Regions from separate parts of the Mesorhizobium sanjuanii genome, predicted to be linked through region 3. Evidence: riboswitches for the same ligand, from Rfam matches in the RefSeq annotation. Region 3 holds a riboswitch; each other region holds the start of a gene.
What was found. Region 3 has a riboswitch for thiamine pyrophosphate ahead of thiC (phosphomethylpyrimidine synthase ThiC). Riboswitches for the same ligand answer to the same signal wherever they lie in the genome.

Region 1: another riboswitch for thiamine pyrophosphate. It lies ahead of CN311_RS23600 (YkoF family thiamine/hydroxymethylpyrimidine-binding protein); the one in region 3 lies ahead of thiC (phosphomethylpyrimidine synthase ThiC).
Region 2: another riboswitch for thiamine pyrophosphate. It lies ahead of thiB (thiamine ABC transporter substrate binding subunit); the one in region 3 lies ahead of thiC (phosphomethylpyrimidine synthase ThiC).

Annotation. Positions count from the first base shown of each region.
Region 1 is NZ_NWQG01000174.1:3,113-9,287, forward strand. It holds gene CN311_RS23580 (TonB-dependent siderophore receptor) at 1-195, shown strand, start outside; gene CN311_RS23585 (iron-siderophore ABC transporter substrate-binding protein) at 239-1,138, shown strand; gene fhuB (Fe(3+)-hydroxamate ABC transporter permease FhuB) at 1,131-3,137, shown strand; gene CN311_RS23595 (siderophore-interacting protein) at 3,130-4,221, shown strand; gene CN311_RS23600 (YkoF family thiamine/hydroxymethylpyrimidine-binding protein) at 4,236-4,844, opposite strand; TPP riboswitch at 4,835-4,947, opposite strand; gene CN311_RS23605 (DMT family transporter) at 5,026-5,949, opposite strand; gene CN311_RS23610 (hydantoinase B/oxoprolinase family protein) at 6,019-6,175, opposite strand, start outside.
Region 2 is NZ_NWQG01000052.1:1,103-7,277, forward strand. It holds gene thiQ (thiamine ABC transporter ATP-binding protein) at 43-828, opposite strand; gene thiP (thiamine/thiamine pyrophosphate ABC transporter permease) at 825-2,441, opposite strand; gene thiB (thiamine ABC transporter substrate binding subunit) at 2,450-3,448, opposite strand; TPP riboswitch at 3,492-3,606, opposite strand; gene CN311_RS10500 (thiamine diphosphokinase) at 3,721-4,365, shown strand; gene CN311_RS10505 (ABC-F family ATP-binding cassette domain-containing protein) at 4,369-6,175, shown strand, end outside.
Region 3 is NZ_NWQG01000172.1:12,491-18,665, reverse strand. It holds gene thiO (glycine oxidase ThiO) at 1-329, opposite strand, end outside; gene thiC (phosphomethylpyrimidine synthase ThiC) at 326-2,161, opposite strand; TPP riboswitch at 2,265-2,381, opposite strand; gene queE (7-carboxy-7-deazaguanine synthase QueE) at 2,659-3,396, opposite strand; gene queD (6-carboxytetrahydropterin synthase QueD) at 3,393-3,749, opposite strand; gene queC (7-cyano-7-deazaguanine synthase QueC) at 3,749-4,447, opposite strand; gene CN311_RS33515 (hypothetical protein) at 4,971-5,192, opposite strand; gene CN311_RS33510 (Fic family protein) at 5,286-5,348, opposite strand; gene CN311_RS23280 (phosphomannomutase) at 5,887-6,175, shown strand, end outside.

The sequences.
Region 1 (6,175 bases), on a different contig from region 3:
AACGACAACACGGCGAAGGTTCCGGCCGTTACGCTGGCCGATCTGAAGCTCGGCTACGAGAAGGAGAACTGGGGCGTCGACCTCAACATCACCAATCTCTTCGACAAGACCTATGTGGCAAGCTGCCAGACGCTCGCGACCTGCTCCTATGGCGAAGGCCGCTCGTTCAAGCTGAAGGCCCATACGACTTGGTAGTTCTGTGCCAAAGACGTCAGCGATGATCTTCCTTCCCCGGGCGATGAACCATCTGCCCCGGGCGATGGGACATCTGCCCAATCGGCGGCGGGTGCTCGCGCTGGGCTTGGCGGCGGCCCTGTCGCCGATCGTCGCCAGGGCAGCGCCGCTGCGCGTCGCGGCGATCGACTGGGGCATGCTGGAAACCTTGCTGGCGCTCGGCATCGAGCCGGTCGCGGCGACCGAACTCATCCAGTTCCGCAAGGTCGTGGTCGAACCGATCGTCCCTCCATCGATAGCCGATCTCGGCCTGCGCGGCACACCCAATTACGAGTTGCTGCGCATCGTCGCGCCGGATCTCATCGTCATCTCCAACTTCTATGAGTACCAGCGCCCCATGCTTGAGCGCATTGCGCCAGTCTTTGCGCAAGCGGTCTACGCGCCCGGCGTGCCGCCCTACCCGCTCGCTGAGGCCGCTATGCTGGCGCTTGGCGAAAGACTCGGACGACAGGCCGAGGCGAAACGCTATGTCGACGAGACATCAGTCGAGATCACCCGATTGCGCGCCGCGTTGCCGGCCGCCTCAGGGCGGCCAGTCTTTGTCATCAGCCTTGGCGATTCACGCCATTTCCGCGCCTTCGGCCGGGATTCGATGTTTGGCGACGTGCTTCAGCGTCTCGGCATGAAGAACGCCTGGACCGACGAGACGGATTACAGCGCCGCCGCTCCGGTCGGACTGGAAGCGCTGGCGCGCGTTCCCGCCGCATCGATCCTCGTCGTCTCGCCGCTGCCGGCTGATGTCGGCCGCTCGCTGCCTGCAAATGCCTTGTGGAACGCGCTGCCGGCGGTCCGCGAGGGTCGTGTTGCCGTGCTGGAACCGATCAATCATTTCGGCGGCCTGCCCTCGGCGCGCCGCTTCGCACGCCTGGCTACAGTGGCACTTGCCGGGCAGACCCATGGCTGACCGCGCCATGACCGAGCGCGCCGTGACCGGCCATGCGCTGCCGCCGGTCGCGCTCTGGGGCCTTTTGGCCGTTGTGGCGGCACTCCTGTTCGCCTGGCGCGTCGGCATGCAGTGGCCTGCCGCGCTGACGGGCAGCGGCATCGATCTCGACCGTGTCATCCTTCTCTACAGCACGCTGCCGCGCGCGGCGGTGGCAGTGCTGGCCGGCGCCGTTCTCGGTCTCTCCGGGCTTTTGCTGCAGCGCGTGCTGCGCAATCCGCTGGCCGAACCATCGACGCTCGGCATTTCGGCGGGGGCGCAGCTCGCCATGACGGCGGCTTCCATCTACGCGCCGTTCCTGATGGAGCGGTCGCAAGGGCCGGTCGCCTTTGCCGGCGGCATCGCCGCGGTGCTGCTGGTGCTGTCGCTGACCTGGCGGCGCGGGTTAGAGCCCGTCTCCGTCGTGCTTGCCGGCATGATGGTGGCGCTGACCGCGAGCTCCGTCAGCGCCGCCCTGATCCTCGCCAATGGCGACTATCTGTTCTCGCTGTTCATCTGGGGCGGCGGATCGCTTGTCCAGCAGGACTGGGGACCGGCCATCGCTTTGGCGGTCAGGCTTGCGATCGGCGGGGCCGCCGCCCTGTTGCTGCTCAGACCGCTGACGATTCTTGGCCTTGACGACGCCTCGGCGCGCAGTCTGGGCATCGCGCGTCACGGCAGCCGCTTCCTCGTCATCGCGCTTGCCGTGTGGATGGCGACCACCGTGGTCGCGGAGGTCGGCGTCATCGGCTTCGTCGGCCTTGCGGCGCCCGCGCTCGCCGCACTTTCGGGCGCGCGAACGCTGCGGCAAAAGCTGCTCGCCGCGCCACTGGTCGGCGCCATCCTGCTGTGGCTGACGGACGGGCTGGTGCAACTGGCGGCCGGCACTGGCGGCGAACGCATTCCGACCGGCGCCGGCACCGCACTTCTGGGCGGCCCCGTTCTGCTCTGGCTGCTGCCGAGGCTGCGCATGCTCGAATGGCCTGATCTCGGCGCGCATGGCGCTTCTCCGCGCAAGGCCGGCCATCCCTGGCTCATCATCCTGCTGTTGTTGCTGGCGATGCTTCTCTCCGCAGGGGTGGCGCTCATTCTCGGGCGTGGTCCGGCAGGCTGGTCTGTCGCCGGCGGCGACATGCTGGCCGATCTCGCCGCCTGGCGCGCGCCGCGCATCGGCGTGGCGGCGGCCGCCGGCGCCATGCTGGCAGTGGCAGGCGTGGTGATCCAGCGCATCACCGGCAATCCACTGGCAAGCCCGGAGGTGCTGGGCGTCGGCACCGGCGCCGGCGCCGGCCTGACCGCGGTGCTGGCGTTCAGCGTGGCGGCTGCGCCCGGTTGGCAATTTGCCGGGTCCGTGCTCGGTTCGCTGGCGGTGTTGATCGCCATGCTGGCGATCGGCGCGCGGGCGAAATTCGGCGCCGAGCGGCTGCTGCTGGCCGGCGTCGCCATGAGCGCGCTGTGCAGCGCCGTCATCACAGCAGCCATCGCGATGGGAAATGCGCAGTCCTACGTCCTGCTGCGTTGGCTCAGCGGCTCGACCAGCCAGGCGACCGGCGTCGATGCCTGGCTCATGGTCGCCTGTCTGGTGCTGCTGACGCTGCCGCTGTTTCTCGCCATCCGCTGGCTCGATATCCTGCCGCTCGGCGAAAATACCGCGCGCGGGCTGGGCCTGCCGGTCGCCAAAGGCCGGCTGATGCTGATCGTTCTCGCCGCGATCCTGACCGCACTTGCCGCGATGTTCGTCGGACCGCTGAGCTTTGTCGGCCTCATCGCGCCGCACCTCGCACGGCTGGTCGGCTTTACCCGCGCCCGAGCTCACCTCGCCGGCGCGGTGCTGGTCGGTGCGCTTCTGATGATCGTATCAGACTGGCTGTCGCGCATGGCGGCCTTTCCATACGAGTTGCCCGTCGGCCTGTTCGCCTCGCTGCTTGGCGGACCGTATCTCGTCCATCTACTCGCAAAAGGAGTACCGCGTCATGGCTGACATGCCGAGAAACCTCAAGGCGTCCGCCGAGATCGCGCTGTCTTGTCCGCAAGACATCATGCAGCGGCTTTGCGCCCATTTTGCCGATCATGGCGACGTCGCCATCGACGGCGCCTGCAGCCGCATCGACACAGCCTTCGGTTCGGCCAGCATGGAAGCCTGTCAGCGCTGCCTCAGGGTTTTCGCAGAGGGCAATGACGAGACATCCCTGGCCTATGTAAAACTTTCCATCGCCGAGCATCTTTTGCATTTCGCTTCGGTGGAGAACCCCGCAATCGTCTGGCAAGGCGATGGCGCGACCGGCCAGCCCTTGCCCTATTTCCGCGAGATGCGCGTCGTGCGGACCGCCAGCGTGACGCCGCATATGCGGCGGCTGACCCTGGCCGGCAGCGACCTCGGACGCTTCGCCACGGGCGGACTTCATGTCCGCCTGCTGCTGCCAAGGGATGGCGCCGTCCCCGCCTGGCCCGTCACCGGCGAGGATGGCCGCCCGGCATGGCCCGAAGCGGAACGGCGGCCGGACGTGCGCATCTACACGATCCGCCGCATCAACGTCGACAAGGGAGAGGTCGATATCGACTTCGTCCTGCATGACGGCGACGGCATGCCCGGCGCGCGCTTTGCCGCCAATGCACGGATCGGCAACATCGTCGGCATGACGGGGCCGGGTGGCGGCGAGGTCCCCGTGGCCGACTGGTGCCTGCTTGCCGGCGACGAAACCGCCCTGCCCACGATCGGCCGCATCGTCGAGGCGCTGCCGGCAGGCGTGCACGCCGTCATCCGCATCGAGGTTGCCAATGGCGGCGAGGAGCAGAAGCTGGTTTCGCCGGCCTCGCTGGACATAAAGTGGCTGCACAGGAACGGCGTGGCCCCCGGCAAATCGACCTTGCTTCAGGATGCGGTCCGGCAAGTCCGTTGGCCCGAGGACGGGCGCAGCGTCTTTGCCTGGGCCGGCTGCGAACACAAGAGCTTCCGCGCCATCCGCTCCTACCTCAGGCAAGACCGGAAACTGGCGCGCGACGCGCATCTCGTGGTCGCCTACTGGCGCTGCGGTTACGAGGGCGATACCGCACGAACAGACTGACCGACCGGTTCGACTTATCGCAAGCTCGGGCTGTTCGCCGACACGGTGAGATCGAGCGCGACATGGCCCTGCGGCGCGCCGAAGCGAAGAAAAGCTTCCGACAGCGTCGCGAACACCGGTCCGGCATCGCCTCTCAGCTTGGTGCAGAAATTCTTCGATTTGTCGAAGACGCCGGACGCCTTGAGGAAGTCGATGCAGCCATAGATCTCGTCCATGTGATGGCCTTCGCCGAGCGGATAGAGCGAGAACTGCGCGGCGACCTCTTGCCCAAGCCTTTCCGCAGTGTCGACATGCGCCCGCGCCGCGTCGATGCGCTCCGCCAGCGCCAGCTCGTGGCTGCCGCCGGAAATCGGCGTGCAGATCGGATCGTCGGGCTCGCCCGGGCAGCCGCGCGACACCGTTGCCGACAACACGCAATGCACGCCGCTTGCCGCCGCCGATGCGAAGAGATCGCGCATGGCCGGGAACAGCTGTTCGGGCGGACCGACGATCAGCGTCGAGATGTCGTCGGTCTCGATGCGGAAATTCGCCCGATATGGGTCGAACGCCGAAAGCGCCCCGAGGATGACGCCGACGAAATCGTCGCACATCGGATAGAGTGAAATCTGTGCACCTGAAAACACGGTCGCCTCGCTCCGCTGGCATTACCCAGATCAGCTTGAGGGACCGAAGGCTTGGCGCCTTACATCTCAGCCCCGGCAATGCGGGGCGCCCCTGTCGATAGGGCACACCTAACACCGGCATCCGACATGCGCAAGCAGCGGGCGCTCGCATGATCGCGCAGCGATGTCGCATGCGCCGAGTTCACGCCGCAGCCGCCGGCCCGGCCTTGCGCGACAGTGCCAGATACATCCCGGCCATCATCAGCAGCAGCGCCAGCCAGAACAGCGCGCCCGGCTGTTCGCCGAAGAAAACCAGGCTCCAGAGAATTCCGGCTGCTACCGCGAGATAGTTGAACAGCGAGAAGCGCGCTGGGCCGATGCGCGCGACCAGCGCGAAGAAAAGCCAGAAGAAGACGGCGTTGATCGCCGTGGCGATGACGAGCGGCAGCAGCCCCGACATAATGCCGCCGGGCGGCAGCACCGCGCTGCCGAGCACCAGCATCACCACGCCTGCCACGGCCGCGGCACCCAGCAGCGTTCCGGCGGCCATGGCGGCCGACGTGGCATCCGCCGGCCGCAGCCATTTGGCGCAATTGTTGGCGGCGGCGAACATCAGCGGCGCCGAAAGGGCGACCAGGAACCAGAACATGCCACCGTCGCCGATGACGCCGGCGCCGGGCGCCATGATGACCGCCACGCCAGCTATGCCCAGAAGCATCCCGAATAAGGTACGCTGGTCGAAACGCTCGAGCCCGGCCGCCACACCGATGAGCAGAGTGAGGATGGGGGAGAGGCAGAGCACCAGCGTCAGCACGGAAGCGTCGATATGCTCCGCCGCCTTGACCAATATGCCGATCGGCAGGCCGACGACTAGGGCGCCCATGACGACATAGGCGCGCAGATGCGCCGCCGACAGGGCGAAGCGTCCGCCGAGCACCACAAGCAGCGCCAGGACAATGCCCGCCAGCAGCGATTGCAGAAAGGCAAAGCCCATAGGCGGCCAGAGCGCTTCCGCGGCGAGGCGGTTCACCGCAAAGATGCCGCCATAGATCGCCGCGGCAAGCAGCAACAGCGCGGCATCCGCCAGGCGGAATCGTGCCAGGGATATCGGTCGATCTTCATGCATGGCCGCATCATGCGCCCGGCCTTGGCCAGGCGCCCTCCCTTTCCGGTCTCAGTGCAGAAGGCTTTCCAGTCAGCGCCGACTGGCGCGAAGCTCCGCCGTCCGTGCCTCGTCGACCATCAGCAGGCCGGGCTCGGCCGCATCCGTCAACGCAACGCCATAGACTGTCTCGGCATCCTCCCGGCTCAGCCAGCCGCGATTGACGGTCGCCACGACGCGTCTCGGCTCG
Region 2 (6,175 bases), on a different contig from region 3:
GCAAGCAAACGTCGCATCGCCTGAAGCCGGTTTGGCCATAAATTATGTCCGCTTCCGGGCAACATCTCGTGATCCGTCGCCAAACGGACCTGCACCGAGATAGCGCCGGAAAGCTTCCGGTCCAGAGCGGTCGAAGAAATCAGCGGCGACACCCGTCGCGGCAACCGTGCCATTGTCCAGGAACACCATGTTCTGACTGACGCGGCGCGCATCTTCCGGCTGGTGCGTGACGAACACCACCGTCATGCCCCGCTCCGCATGAACGCCGGCCACGAGATCGAGCATATCGTCGCGCAGGGCCGGCCCAAGCGAGGCGAATGGCTCGTCGAGCAGGAGCACCGGCCGGTCCCGCACCAGGACGCGGGCGAGCGCCACGCGTTGCCGCTCGCCGCCCGAGAGTTCGCGCGGCAGGCGCTGTTGCTTGCCGGTGAGACCGACGCGCTTGAGCGCCTCGGCGACGGCGGCATGGTCGGCCTCGGTCAGCCTGAGCGAAGGCGAACGGCCGAGCCCGACATTGCGTTCGACGGAAAGATGGGCAAAGAGATTGTTTTCCTGGAACACCATCGACACCGGCCGCGCCGAAGGCGGTTCGGTGCCGACATCGGCGCCGCCGATCAGCACGCGTCCCGATCGCGGCGTCTCGAACCCGGCCACCAGATTGAGCAGCGTCGATTTTCCCGAGCCGCTCGGCCCCATGATCGCGGTTATCTTCGACGCCGCGAACTCGACATCGAACAGGAACGGCGCTTCGCCATAGCTGAACGAGACTTGTTCCAGCCGCACCGCCGCGCCTTTCTCCACTCCGGCAACTTTCCCGGCAGGCGTCATGTTCTTTCTCCTCGTCCCAGCCGGTCGGCGGCAAGGACCAGCGCGAGGCAGACGAAACCGAGCAGCAGCGCCAGCCCGGCGGCATCCGCCGTGCGATAGCTGCCCATGCGCGCCAGCAAGAGATAGGGCAATGTCTGTACCGAATCGCTGCCGAACAGCGCAATGACGCCGAGATCGCCGAGCGACAGCGCCATGGCGAAGGCAAAGCCGGTGGCGAGCGGCCGCCTGAGCGACGGCCAGTCGACCAGCCGGAGCCGGTTCCAGCCGGAAATACCGAGTTGTGCGCAGAGCCGTTCATGGCGTTCGCTCGCCGCATCGTAGGCGGGGCGGACCGCACGGATGGCAAAGGGCATTGCCATCACCGCGTTGACGGCAACGACCATGACCGGAGCGATGGCGAAGACATCGCTGACCGTGCGCAGCAACAGGAACCAGCCGGCGCCGATGACGATGGGCGGCACGACGAGGACGAAGCCGGCGCCGGTATCGGTGGCGTGTTCGAGCAGCGTCCTGGCGCCAATGCCGCGGCTCAAGGCCAGCGCCCGCCGCGCCATGATCAGCGACAGCGACAGCGCCACCGAAAGCAACGCCGACAGCAAGGCGAGCACGGCGCTGGTCAGTGTCGCCTGCCGCACCGCGCTCTCGCCCGCCAGTCGGCCGAGATCGGCGCCAAGGCCTGCAGCCACCGTGGCCGCCATCGGCCCGCCGACGAACACCAGCGCGGCGATGATCACCAAAGCGTTCAGCGATGTCTCGGCGGCGCCCGCCGAAAGATACCGGCGCGGCGCTACCGGCAAATTGGCGTCGCCGACCGTATTGGCGCCAAGCCGCATCAATGCCAGCACCACGACGAATGTCAGGCCAATCTGCAGCAGTGTCAGCGTCACCGCGCGGGCCGGATCGAAATCGAAGCGCAGCGCCTGGTAGATGGCGACTTCCAGTGTCGTCGCGGCCGGCCCGCCGCCCAGCGTCAGCACGATGGTGAAAGAGGTGATGCAGAGCATGAAGACGAGCCCGGCGACGCCGGGCAATGCCGCCCGCAGCACCGGCCATTCGATCAGCCGGAAGGCCGGTCTGGCGCCCATACCGAGTTGGCTCGCCAGCCGCCACTGGTCGGCCGGCACCGTTCCCAGCGCTTCAAGGAACAGCCGCACGCTGAGCGGCAGATTGAAGAAGACATGGGCGACGAGAATGCCGGACAGGCCGTAGATGCCGGGCCAGCTTTGGCCGCCGATCTGACTGAGAATGTCGGCGAAATAGCCGGCCCGGCCATAGAGGGCCAGAACGCCGAGCGCCGCGACGATGGCCGGCAGCGCCAGCGGCACGGCAAAAAGCTGCAGGATGAAGCCGCGACCGAAAAAGCGCGGGTGCCGCGACAGGGCGCGAGCCACAAACAGCGCCGGCACCACTGAAAGCAGAGTCGAGAGAAGCGCCTGCCAGAGAGTGAAGCGGGCGACGCGGAAGAGATAGGGATCGAAGGCGGACGCAGCACCGGACAAGTCGCGCGCGCCTTCGAGGATCAGCCCGGCGAACGCGCCGCCGATCAGAAGCGCGATCGCCGCAAGCGCGATGACGCCGGCGGTGATGCGGGGATCAGTCGGACGCGCCGGCATCGCGGTGGCTATTTGCTCATCACCGCCAGCCACTCGTCGACCCAGGCCTTGCGATTGGCCGCGACCTCATCGGGGCTGAACAGCAAGGTCTTGGTCGGCTTGACCAATTTGTCGAAGGCCGGATTGAGCGGCTTGTCGGTCTTGCCGGCCGGGAACATCCAGTTGGTCTCGGGAATGACGTCCTGAAATTTCGGCCCAGTCATAAAGGTGATAAACTTTTGCGCCAGCGGGTTCTTCGCGCCTGAAGTGGTGATGCCGGCAACCTCGATTTGCAGATACTCGCCCTCCTCGAAGGAGGCAGCCTGGTAGCGTTGGGTGTTTTCGGCAACCATGTGGTAAGCCGGCGAAGTGGTGTAGGACAGCACCATCGGCGCCTCGCCCTTGGTGAACAGGCCGTAGGCCTCGCTCCAGCCTGGCGTCACTGTCAGCACCTTTGCCTTAAGTTTGGCCCAGGCTTCCGGCGCCTTGTCGCCATAGACCGACTTTACCCAAAGAAGCAGGCCGAGACCCGGCGTCGAGGTCCGCGGATCCTGGATGACGATCTTGTCGGCGGCATCGCCCTCGACCAATTCCTTCAGGCTCTTCGGCGGCGTCTTCAGCTTTTCGGTGTCGTAGACGACAGCGAAATAGCCATAGTCGAACGGCACGAAAATATCGTCGCTCCAGCCGCCCGGCACATTGACATCCGAGACCCCGCCATGCGGCGCAAACAACCCGGTCGCCTTGGCCTCGGTGGTCAGATTGGTGTCGAGGCCGAGCACGATGTCGGCCTTGGTCGCCGCCCCTTCCAGCCTGACGCGGTTGAGCAGCGCCACGCCGTCGGCGACCGAGACGAAATCAAGAGTGCAGCCGCATTCGGCCTCGAATGCTTTCTTCACTGCGGGGCCTGGACCCCATTCTGCGGTGAAGCTCTCATAGGTATAGACGGTGAGTTTGTCCTGCGCGGATGCCGGCACGGAGCCAGCAAGCACAATTGCCGAGATAAGGGAGTATAAAAGCGTGCGCATCGGCGCCTCCTTCGTTCGCATTGAAAGGAATTGAGGCGTCGGGTTGTCCGAAACGTCTAATCCCTCCGCCGGTACAAACCGGATCAGGTTCAGCGGGTTGGCAGGTTTGCCTCTCAGCCGGTCCGCGAAGATCGCGTCCGGCACCCCGTTAGAGCGTTTCGACACATAAGCCCGGCCGAAGTGCCGCGCAAGCGGAAGTTTGCCGACGGCCAAGGCATGGCCTTGCGTTTCGTCTTTCGTTTCCGGGGCAGGGCTGGTAAGGGCCACGCGATATGAGCACATTCACCATCCTGCTTGGCGGCGATCTCATCCGCACGCCGCTGCTCGACCGCCAGGTCGAAGGCTCGCGCGTCATCGCCGCCGATGCCGGCATCGGCCATGCTCGTCTGCTGGGCCTGACGCCGGAACTCTGGGTCGGCGATTTCGATTCCGTGCCAGCCGATCTGCCGGACGATCTGGCGGCAGTGCCACGAAAAGTGTTTCCCGCCGAGAAGGACAGCACCGACGGCGAACTCGCCATCGCCGCCGCCCTCGAACGCGGCGCGACCAGCCTCGTGCTCGCCGGCGCGTTCGGCGGCAAGCGCGCCGACCACGCGTTCCTGCATCTGGCGCTCGGCGTCCGGCTGGCTGAAGAAGGGACGAAGGTGCTGTTGACCAGCGGCGCCCAGGAAGGCGTCCCCCTGTTGCCGGGCAAGGCCGGCTTCGACTATGCCGGCGGGACGCTCTTTTCGATCCTCGGCTTCTCCGATCTTTCCGGCCTGACCGTGACCGGCGCCAAATGGCCGCTGAACCATGTCGAGGTCGCGTTCGGCTCATCGCTGACCATTTCCAACGAGGTCAAGGGCAGGCTCGAGATCGCGCTGGACCATGGCCGTGCGCTGTTGCTCGCCCATCCCTACCCGCTTCCCGAAAGTTGATGCATGGCGCCGCCGCTTCTCAATCTCGACGGGATAAAACTGACCTTTGGCGGCACGCCGCTGCTCGACGGCGCGGAGCTGACGGCATCGGCGGGCGACAAGATCGCCCTGGTCGGCCGCAACGGCTCGGGCAAGTCGACGCTGCTGAAGATCGCCGCTGGCCTGATCGAGCCGCAGGACGGCGAGGTGTTCCGCCAGCCTTCGGCAACGGTGCGCTATCTGCCTCAGATGCCCGACATGGATGGTTTCGCCAATGTCCGCGCCTATGTCGAGGCGGGGCTCGGTCCGGCCGACGATCCCTACCGCGCCACCTATCTGATGGAGCATCTCGGCCTCTCCGGCGAGGAGCGGCCGAACGACCTTTCCGGCGGCGAAGCACGGCGCGCGGCGCTCGCCCGCGTCATGGCGCCGGAGCCCGACATTCTTCTCCTCGATGAGCCGACCAACCATCTTGACCTCTCGGTCATCGAATGGCTGGAGGAGGAGCTCAGCCGTACCTCCTCGGCGCTGATCGTCATCTCGCACGATCGCCGCTTCCTCGAGCGCGTGTCTCGCGCCACCGTCTGGCTTGACCGCGGCCAGACCCGCAGGCTCGACAAGGGTTTCGGCCATTTCGAGGAATGGCGCGACCAGGTATTGGAGGAGGAAGAGCGTGAGCAGCACAAGCTCGGCCGCCAGATCGTGCGCGAGGAGCACTGGCTGCGCTACGGCGTGACGGCGCGGCGCAAGCGCAACATGCGTCGGCTCGGCGAATTGCAGACCATGCGCCAGCGCTTTCGCGGCCATCGCGGCGCGGAGGGCACGGCGACCATGGTGGCCAGCGACGCGGCGGAATCCGGCAAGCTGGTCATCGAGGCGAAAAACATCGAGAAGAGCTTTGGCGATCTTACGGTGGTCAAGGGGTTCTCGACCCGCATCCAGCGCGGCGATCGCGTCGGCCTGGTCGGCCCGAACGGCGCCGGCAAGACGACGCTTTTGAAGATGCTGACCGGCGAATTGCAGCCGGATGCCGGAACGGTGCGGCTCGGCACCAATCTGGAGATCGCCACGCTCGACCAGAAGCGCGAGGCCGTCGATCCGCAAGAGACGCTGGCCAACTATCTGACCGACGGGCGCGGCGAGAACCTCGTCATCAATGGCGAGCAGCGCCACGTCGTCTCCTACATGAAGGATTTCCTGTTCAAGCCGGAGCAGGCGCGCACGCCGGTGCGCGAACTTTCCGGCGGCGAGCGGGCGCGCCTGCTGCTCGCCCGCGTGCTGGCACGGCCTGCAAACCTCCTGGTGCTCGACGAGCCGACCAACGATCTCGACATGGAGACGCTGGAACTGCTGCAGGAACTGGTCGCCGGTTTTGCCGGGACGGTGATCCTGGTCAGCCACGACCGCGATTTCCTCGACCGCACCGTCACTAGCGTGATCGCGCCCGACGGCGCCGGCCGCTGGATCGAATATGCCGGCGGCTACTCGGACATGCTGGCGCAACGCGGCGGCACAAGGCTCGACGACCGCAAGGCGCGGACAAGGTCAGAAAACGGCGACGCGGCGGCGGGCAAGGCTGAGGTGGCTCAACCCAAGGGGCCGGCCAAAAAACTGTCGTTCAAGCAGAAATTCGCGCTGGAATCCCTGCCGAAGAAGATCGAGGCGGTGACGGCCTCAATCTCGCGGCTGGAAAACAACATCGCCGATCCCGCCTATTACGAGCGCGACCCGGCCTCGTTCCAGAAGACCATCGCCGCGCTCGACAAGGAGCGCGCCACGCTCGCTGCGCTCGAGGAGGAATGGCTGGAACTGGAGATGCTGCGCGAGGAGA
Region 3 (6,175 bases):
TCGAAGCCCCGATGACCCGACGTGCGGCTGGCGAACCGCTCGAGTTCGCCCGCATCGCGCGGTGCGGCCACGACCATTGTTCCGGCCCGCGTCACCTGGCCTGGCGTCGCCGCATCCCACCAGTCGGCGGCACCGCGTCCGAGATCCAGCACCGGCTGCTCGGCGCTTTCACGCTCGCACCATGGCGCCAGCATGCCGCCCGCGAACCACGACGCATTGCCGCCGAGGGCATGTCTTGTCTCGGCAACTGTCACCGCCGCGCCGTGTGTGGCGAGCTCGAAGGCGGCCGTGAGGCCAGCGACGCCGGCCCCTTTGACCAGCACTCTCATGGTCGGTCGTGCGCCTGCGGCATGAGCGGTGCGCCGGCCTCGCCCGCCGGCACATAGAGATCGCCGCCCTCGCGATATTTCGCCGCCATCGCCGCCATGCCCTCTTTCTGTGCCTCTGCGCGGATGTCGTGGGAGATGCGCATGGAGCAGAATTTCGGCCCGCACATCGAGCAGAAATGCGCCACCTTGTGCGCCTCCTTGGGCAAGGTCTGGTCGTGGAAGGACCGCGCGGTTTCGGGATCGAGCGACAGGTTGAACTGGTCCTCCCAGCGGAACTCGAAGCGCGCGCGGGAAAGGGCGTCATCCCTGACCTTCGCCGCCGGATGACCCTTCGCCAGGTCGGCGGCGTGGGCCGCGATCTTGTAGGTGATCACGCCAGTCTTGACGTCGTTGCGATCGGGAAGCCCGAGATGCTCCTTCGGCGTGACGTAGCAGAGCATGGCCGTGCCGAACCAGCCGATCATCGCAGCGCCGATACCTGAGGTGATGTGGTCGTAGCCTGGCGCGATGTCGGTCGTCAGCGGTCCAAGCGTATAGAACGGCGCCTCGCCGCAGACAGCGAGCTGCTTGTCCATGTTCTGCTTGATCTTGTGCATCGGCACGTGGCCGGGCCCCTCGATCATCACCTGGCAATCCTTTGCCCAGGCGATTTTCGTCAGCTCGCCGAGCGTTTCCAGCTCTGCAAATTGCGCGGCGTCGTTGGCATCGGCGATCGAGCCCGGACGAAGCCCGTCGCCGAGCGAAAAGGACACATCATAGGCGCGGCAGATGTCGCAGATTTCCGCGAAATGCTCGTAGAGGAAGCTTTCCCGGTGATGATGCAGGCACCATTTGGCCATGATCGAGCCGCCGCGAGAGACGATGCCCGTGACCCGGTCGACGGTCAGCGGGATGTAGTGCAGCCGCACGCCGGCGTGGATGGTGAAGTAGTCGACACCCTGTTCGGCCTGCTCGATCAGCGTGTCGCGGTACACCTCCCAGGTCAGGTCCTCGGCGATGCCGCCGACCTTTTCGAGCGCTTGATAAAGCGGCACCGTGCCGATCGGCACCGGCGCATTGCGCACGATCCAGTCGCGGATGTTGTGGATGTTGCGGCCGGTCGACAGGTCCATCACCGTGTCGGCGCCCCAGCGGATCGCCCAGACCATCTTTTCGACCTCTTCGGCCATCGACGAGGTGACGGCCGAATTGCCGATATTGGCATTGATCTTGACCAGGAAATTGCGGCCGATGATCATCGGCTCGCTCTCCGGGTGGTTGATGTTGGCGGGAATGATCGCCCGCCCGCGCGCCACCTCGTCGCGCACGAACTCCGGCGTGACGAAGTCGGGGATCGCCGCGCCGAAGGCTTCGCCGTCGCGCTCAAGCTTGCCGCGCAGGATCTCGCGGCCGAGGTTCTCGCGGATGGCGACGAACTCCATTTCAGGCGTGATGATGCCGGCGCGCGCATAGGCTAGCTGCGTGACCGCCTTGCCTGCCTTGGCCCTGAGCGGCCGATTGCGAATGGGAAATTCCGGCGTCAGGCGCTCGCCGGTAGCGAACCCATTGTCTTCCGGCTGCACATGCCGGCCGTCATAGGCCTCGACATCGCCGCGCGCCATGATCCAGTCGTGGCGAAGTCGGGCAAGGCCCTTTTCGATGCTGGTTACGACAGTCGGGTCCGTATAGGCGCCGGACGGATCGTAGACGGTGACCGGCGGCTCGCCGGCTGTCGGATGGACGGAGATTTCGCGCATCGGCACTTTGATGTGCGGATGGAGGACGCCGGACTTGTGGATCTTGCGCGAGGCGGGCAGTGGTCCCGTCGAAACAGCGGGGGTAAGGGCATTCATCGTGAGGCTCCTTTGCTCATGCATTGGAGACCCAGTTCTGTGCCGGAAGGATGAAAAGACGCTTCTGCCGACCTGCCGAAACAGGACCTCGGGCGTAAACTCCCGCAAAGCGCTTGCACCGTCCCTACGCCAGTATGAACTGGATCAGGTTCAACGGGTCACTGCGCCGCGAAAGCCAGCAGTATCTCAGCCCCTTGCCGGGACTCCCCTGGTGAATGCCTCAGGTTGAACGGGCCGGCGCTATTTTGTCAAGCGCATTCGTCCCGCAGCGGTGATCGACGACCAAACAAACCCAGCGGAAAAGCATGCTAGTATCGAGAGCAAGTGACGCCCCAGAGCAGCGGTGAAGCGCCCCCAATAAGGCGAGCCCTCATGCGGATTCGGTGCCTTTTCCAGCACGGTATTTTCGGGGCTTTCCGGAACAACGCTGCTGCCACCCAGTTGGGTGAGATTGCTATAGATGTCTGTCTTGCTCGTCGGCAATCCTTCCCCTTCGGCTAGACGCCCCGTTTGTTTCCCCAGAGCAGAACATGAAGCTGCGGCAGTACACGCGCCTCGAACCACCTGTCACGGGTCACCTTTTCAACCAGCCATTCCATGCGTTTCATCACACCGGCCATGTCGATCAACGCGCCTTCGTTGCCGGGACGGGGCGGCGTATGGTTGCCGGGCTGCAGATAGACGGGTAATTGCGGGTAGCGCGCCGCGGCGTCCTTGGCATAGGCATAGTCATCATCGTCGAAGACAACGAGCTTGAGCGCCATCCGCGGCTTATCCTGCGCCGCCTCTACGCAAGTGTCGAATGCGGCCCAATCCGTCGTCATTTCGCTTGAGGGCGGCTTGGGGCTGAGCACCAGCACGTCGAGATCAGCGAACCATTGCTTAGGCACCGAGCCTTGGGTTTCCAATGCAAAGCGGTAGCCCTCACCATGCCCGCGGTCGATCAGCCCGCCCAGCGGCTGGATGGCCGGATTGCCGCCCGACAGCGACACCATCAGGGGCTGACCGCCGGAAAGCGCAATGACCTTTTGCCAGACCGCGTCGGTTGACATCATCTCCCAATCACGGCGGAAGCGACGGTCCACCGCATGCAGGCTGTCGCACCAGGAACAGCGATAATCGCACCCGCCGGTTCTTACGAACACCGTCGGCAAGCCGATCAGCATGCCTTCGCCCTGAATGGTCGGCCCAAAAATCTCGCTCACGCGGATTCCGGGCTGCATTGCGTTAGTCATGGCCGGTATTCCGCCCAGGTTTTCGGCGTCTCGCTCACCCGCACGGCGGAGGTTTGTGGTAGCCGCACCTTGCACCAGTCGTAGAAGTGCCTAGCCAGACATTCCGCTGTCACACGGTCATGCCCCAGCACGTCGTTAAGATGCCGATGGTCGAACGTCCCATCGATGTAGTGCTTGAGCGCCGCCAAGTCTTGGTAGTCGCGCACAAAGCCATGTTCGTTCAGTTCGCCACCTGAAAGCTCCACTACGACGATGTAGTTGTGGCCGTGCAGACGTGCGCACTGATGATCTGGTGGCAAGGAGGTGAGCTGATGCGAGGCCGAGAAGTGGAACTCTTTGGTAATGCGGAACATCACGCGCTCCTTGTCTGGATAGCGTGGAGCCAGAAGTCTGCGTCCTCATAATCTGTCGGGTCGGTGATGCCAGCCAAATCGAATGCTTCGCGCCGTTCGACGCATGTCCCGCAGCGACCGCAATGACGTGCACCGCCCTTGTAGCAGGACCACGTCGCCTCGAACGGTGTGGCGTACTTTGCCCCCTCGGTGACGATGTCGGCCTTCGACATATTCACATACGGAGCGTACAGGCGGATATCGGCGTAGCCTGCGAGCGCATGGTTCTGCATCGTCTGAAAGGCGTCGATAAAAGCGGGCCGGCAATCGGGATAGATGAAATGATCTCCGCCGTGGACGGCAGTGGCCACCGCATCGGCCTTCTGCGCGGCGGCAACCCCGAAGGCGATGGCCAGCATGATGGCGTTCCTATTCGGCACCACCGTGATCCTCATGGAGTCTTCGGCATAGTGCCCGTCGGGCACGTCCACATTATCAGTCAGCGCCGAGCCGCTCAGGTTCCGGCCAACATAGCGGATATCGACGATCTGGTGCGGAACACCCAGCCGCTTGGCGCAGATGGCGGCAAAGCCGAGTTCCTTTTTGTGCCTCTGGCCGTAATCGAACGAAAGCAGGCCAATGAGTTTCTGCTCGGTCGCCACCTTGTGAGCGAGCGAAACAGAGTCCAATCCGCCGGAGCAGATGACGAGGGCATTCATGGTTTGAGTCCTTGTTTTGACCGGGTAAGGCTGCGACCGGAGATTTCTCTGCGTTCCCACTACTCCACGGAGCCGGTTTTGTGAATGGGGTGGACGCGATTGAGCGCACGTACCTTGTTGTCAGCGTCCCCAGGATGACTTTGCACGCGACTTGTCGCGCATCTCCCACCGCTGGGGGGTGAGGCCGGCACTGCGTATATAGGCGTACAGACGATGCAGAAATCACTGCCGTGGCGCAGCAGCATTCCTGACACACCTTCGGCTTGTCCAGTTTGCCCCAGAACATGACGTCCCGAGTTTCGGCGACAACGCAAGGGTCGACCGGCAGTCCCAGTGAAAGGCTTCTGCCGCGTGCTTTGCCGTTTTCTGGTTTGCGCATAGATCGCCTCGAGCCGCCCGCGCTTCGTCATTGGTCAGAGCGGGGAATTCCTTTCCGAGGGCGCGGCTCGATAGGGGCCACCATTCTGGTTAAGGAAACGGAAGAGCAGATCGATCAGCCGCTCGGGCGTGTCGATAAAGGCATTCACCTGTTGCCGGAATTGATCGTAGCGCTGCAGAAAAGCTGTTTCGTCAGGAAGGCACCGTTCGATCGTCCGCCGAACGCAGGCATAAAGAAACTCGGCGTGCGGGTTGCATCGAAGTATCGGTAGAAATCCCCGGTGTCATTCAGCACGCGGACGTTGAATTGCGGCGTCAGTTCCCATTCGACCAATGGCAGAAGGCGCTTCGAATAGCTCTCCAGCATACGCCTGTACTCGTCGATCTGGTCCAGGATCGCGGCCGATACGGGAACACCACTCCCGGCGATTGAAGCGGTGCATGGCAAGGACGTGGTGGATCAGGTAATGCGGCCGTTTCCGTCCTCGAACGGATGGATGTAGACAAAGCCGAAGGCGAAGATTGCGGCGGCGACGACTGCATCAAGGTTTTGCGCTGGGCCTTGATCGAACGCAATTCCAGAACAACTTTCCTAGACCGAAAGCGTCGCAAGGAAAGACATTGTCGGCGCTGATCGTCGCCCCAGCTGATCCAAGCATCGGTTCCTGCTTCTTGGGTCTAGCGCCCTAGGCGACGCCATGGTCGGCGAGCGCTCTGGCTGACCTTAATCCAAATACCTAAGAATCACACGGTTCCATTGCGCTGATCGAGACGGCCTTCTAGCCCTATCCATGCCATGGATGCATTCCATCCAAACAACCAAGTTTACGGATCTGTCATGATGCTGCATAGCGAAATACCGGCAGGCACCGATCGATCACTCCACTGCCTTGATCATTAGATGAGCGCGCCAAAAGATTCCAATAGAAGGAGAACTGTGGATGTCCCTGTGCCAGTGGATGCCCTGCTGTTCGGCGGAACTCCGAGGGGTCCTTACGCCACACCGTACTAGCCCATTGCAACATGACCCCACCCTGCCTGTCCACTAACAAAGCGAAATCATGAAATTCGGGTCAAGCGGCGTTCGAGGATTGGCTTCGGAATTGGTCGGCAAGGCCAGCGGACTTTATGCCGAAGCTTTCGCTTGGCGTTTGATTTCCAGCCGGGTTCAGCCGAATAGTTCGGTCTTCATAGGCCGCGACCTACGTGACAGCAGTCAGGCGATAGCCGACAATTGCATGGCGGGGTTGGCCGCAAATGGTTTCCAGCCGATCGATTGCGGCACCATACCTACGCCTGCCCTGGCACTATATGCATGCAAACACGGCGCGGCGGCTCTTATGGTCACCG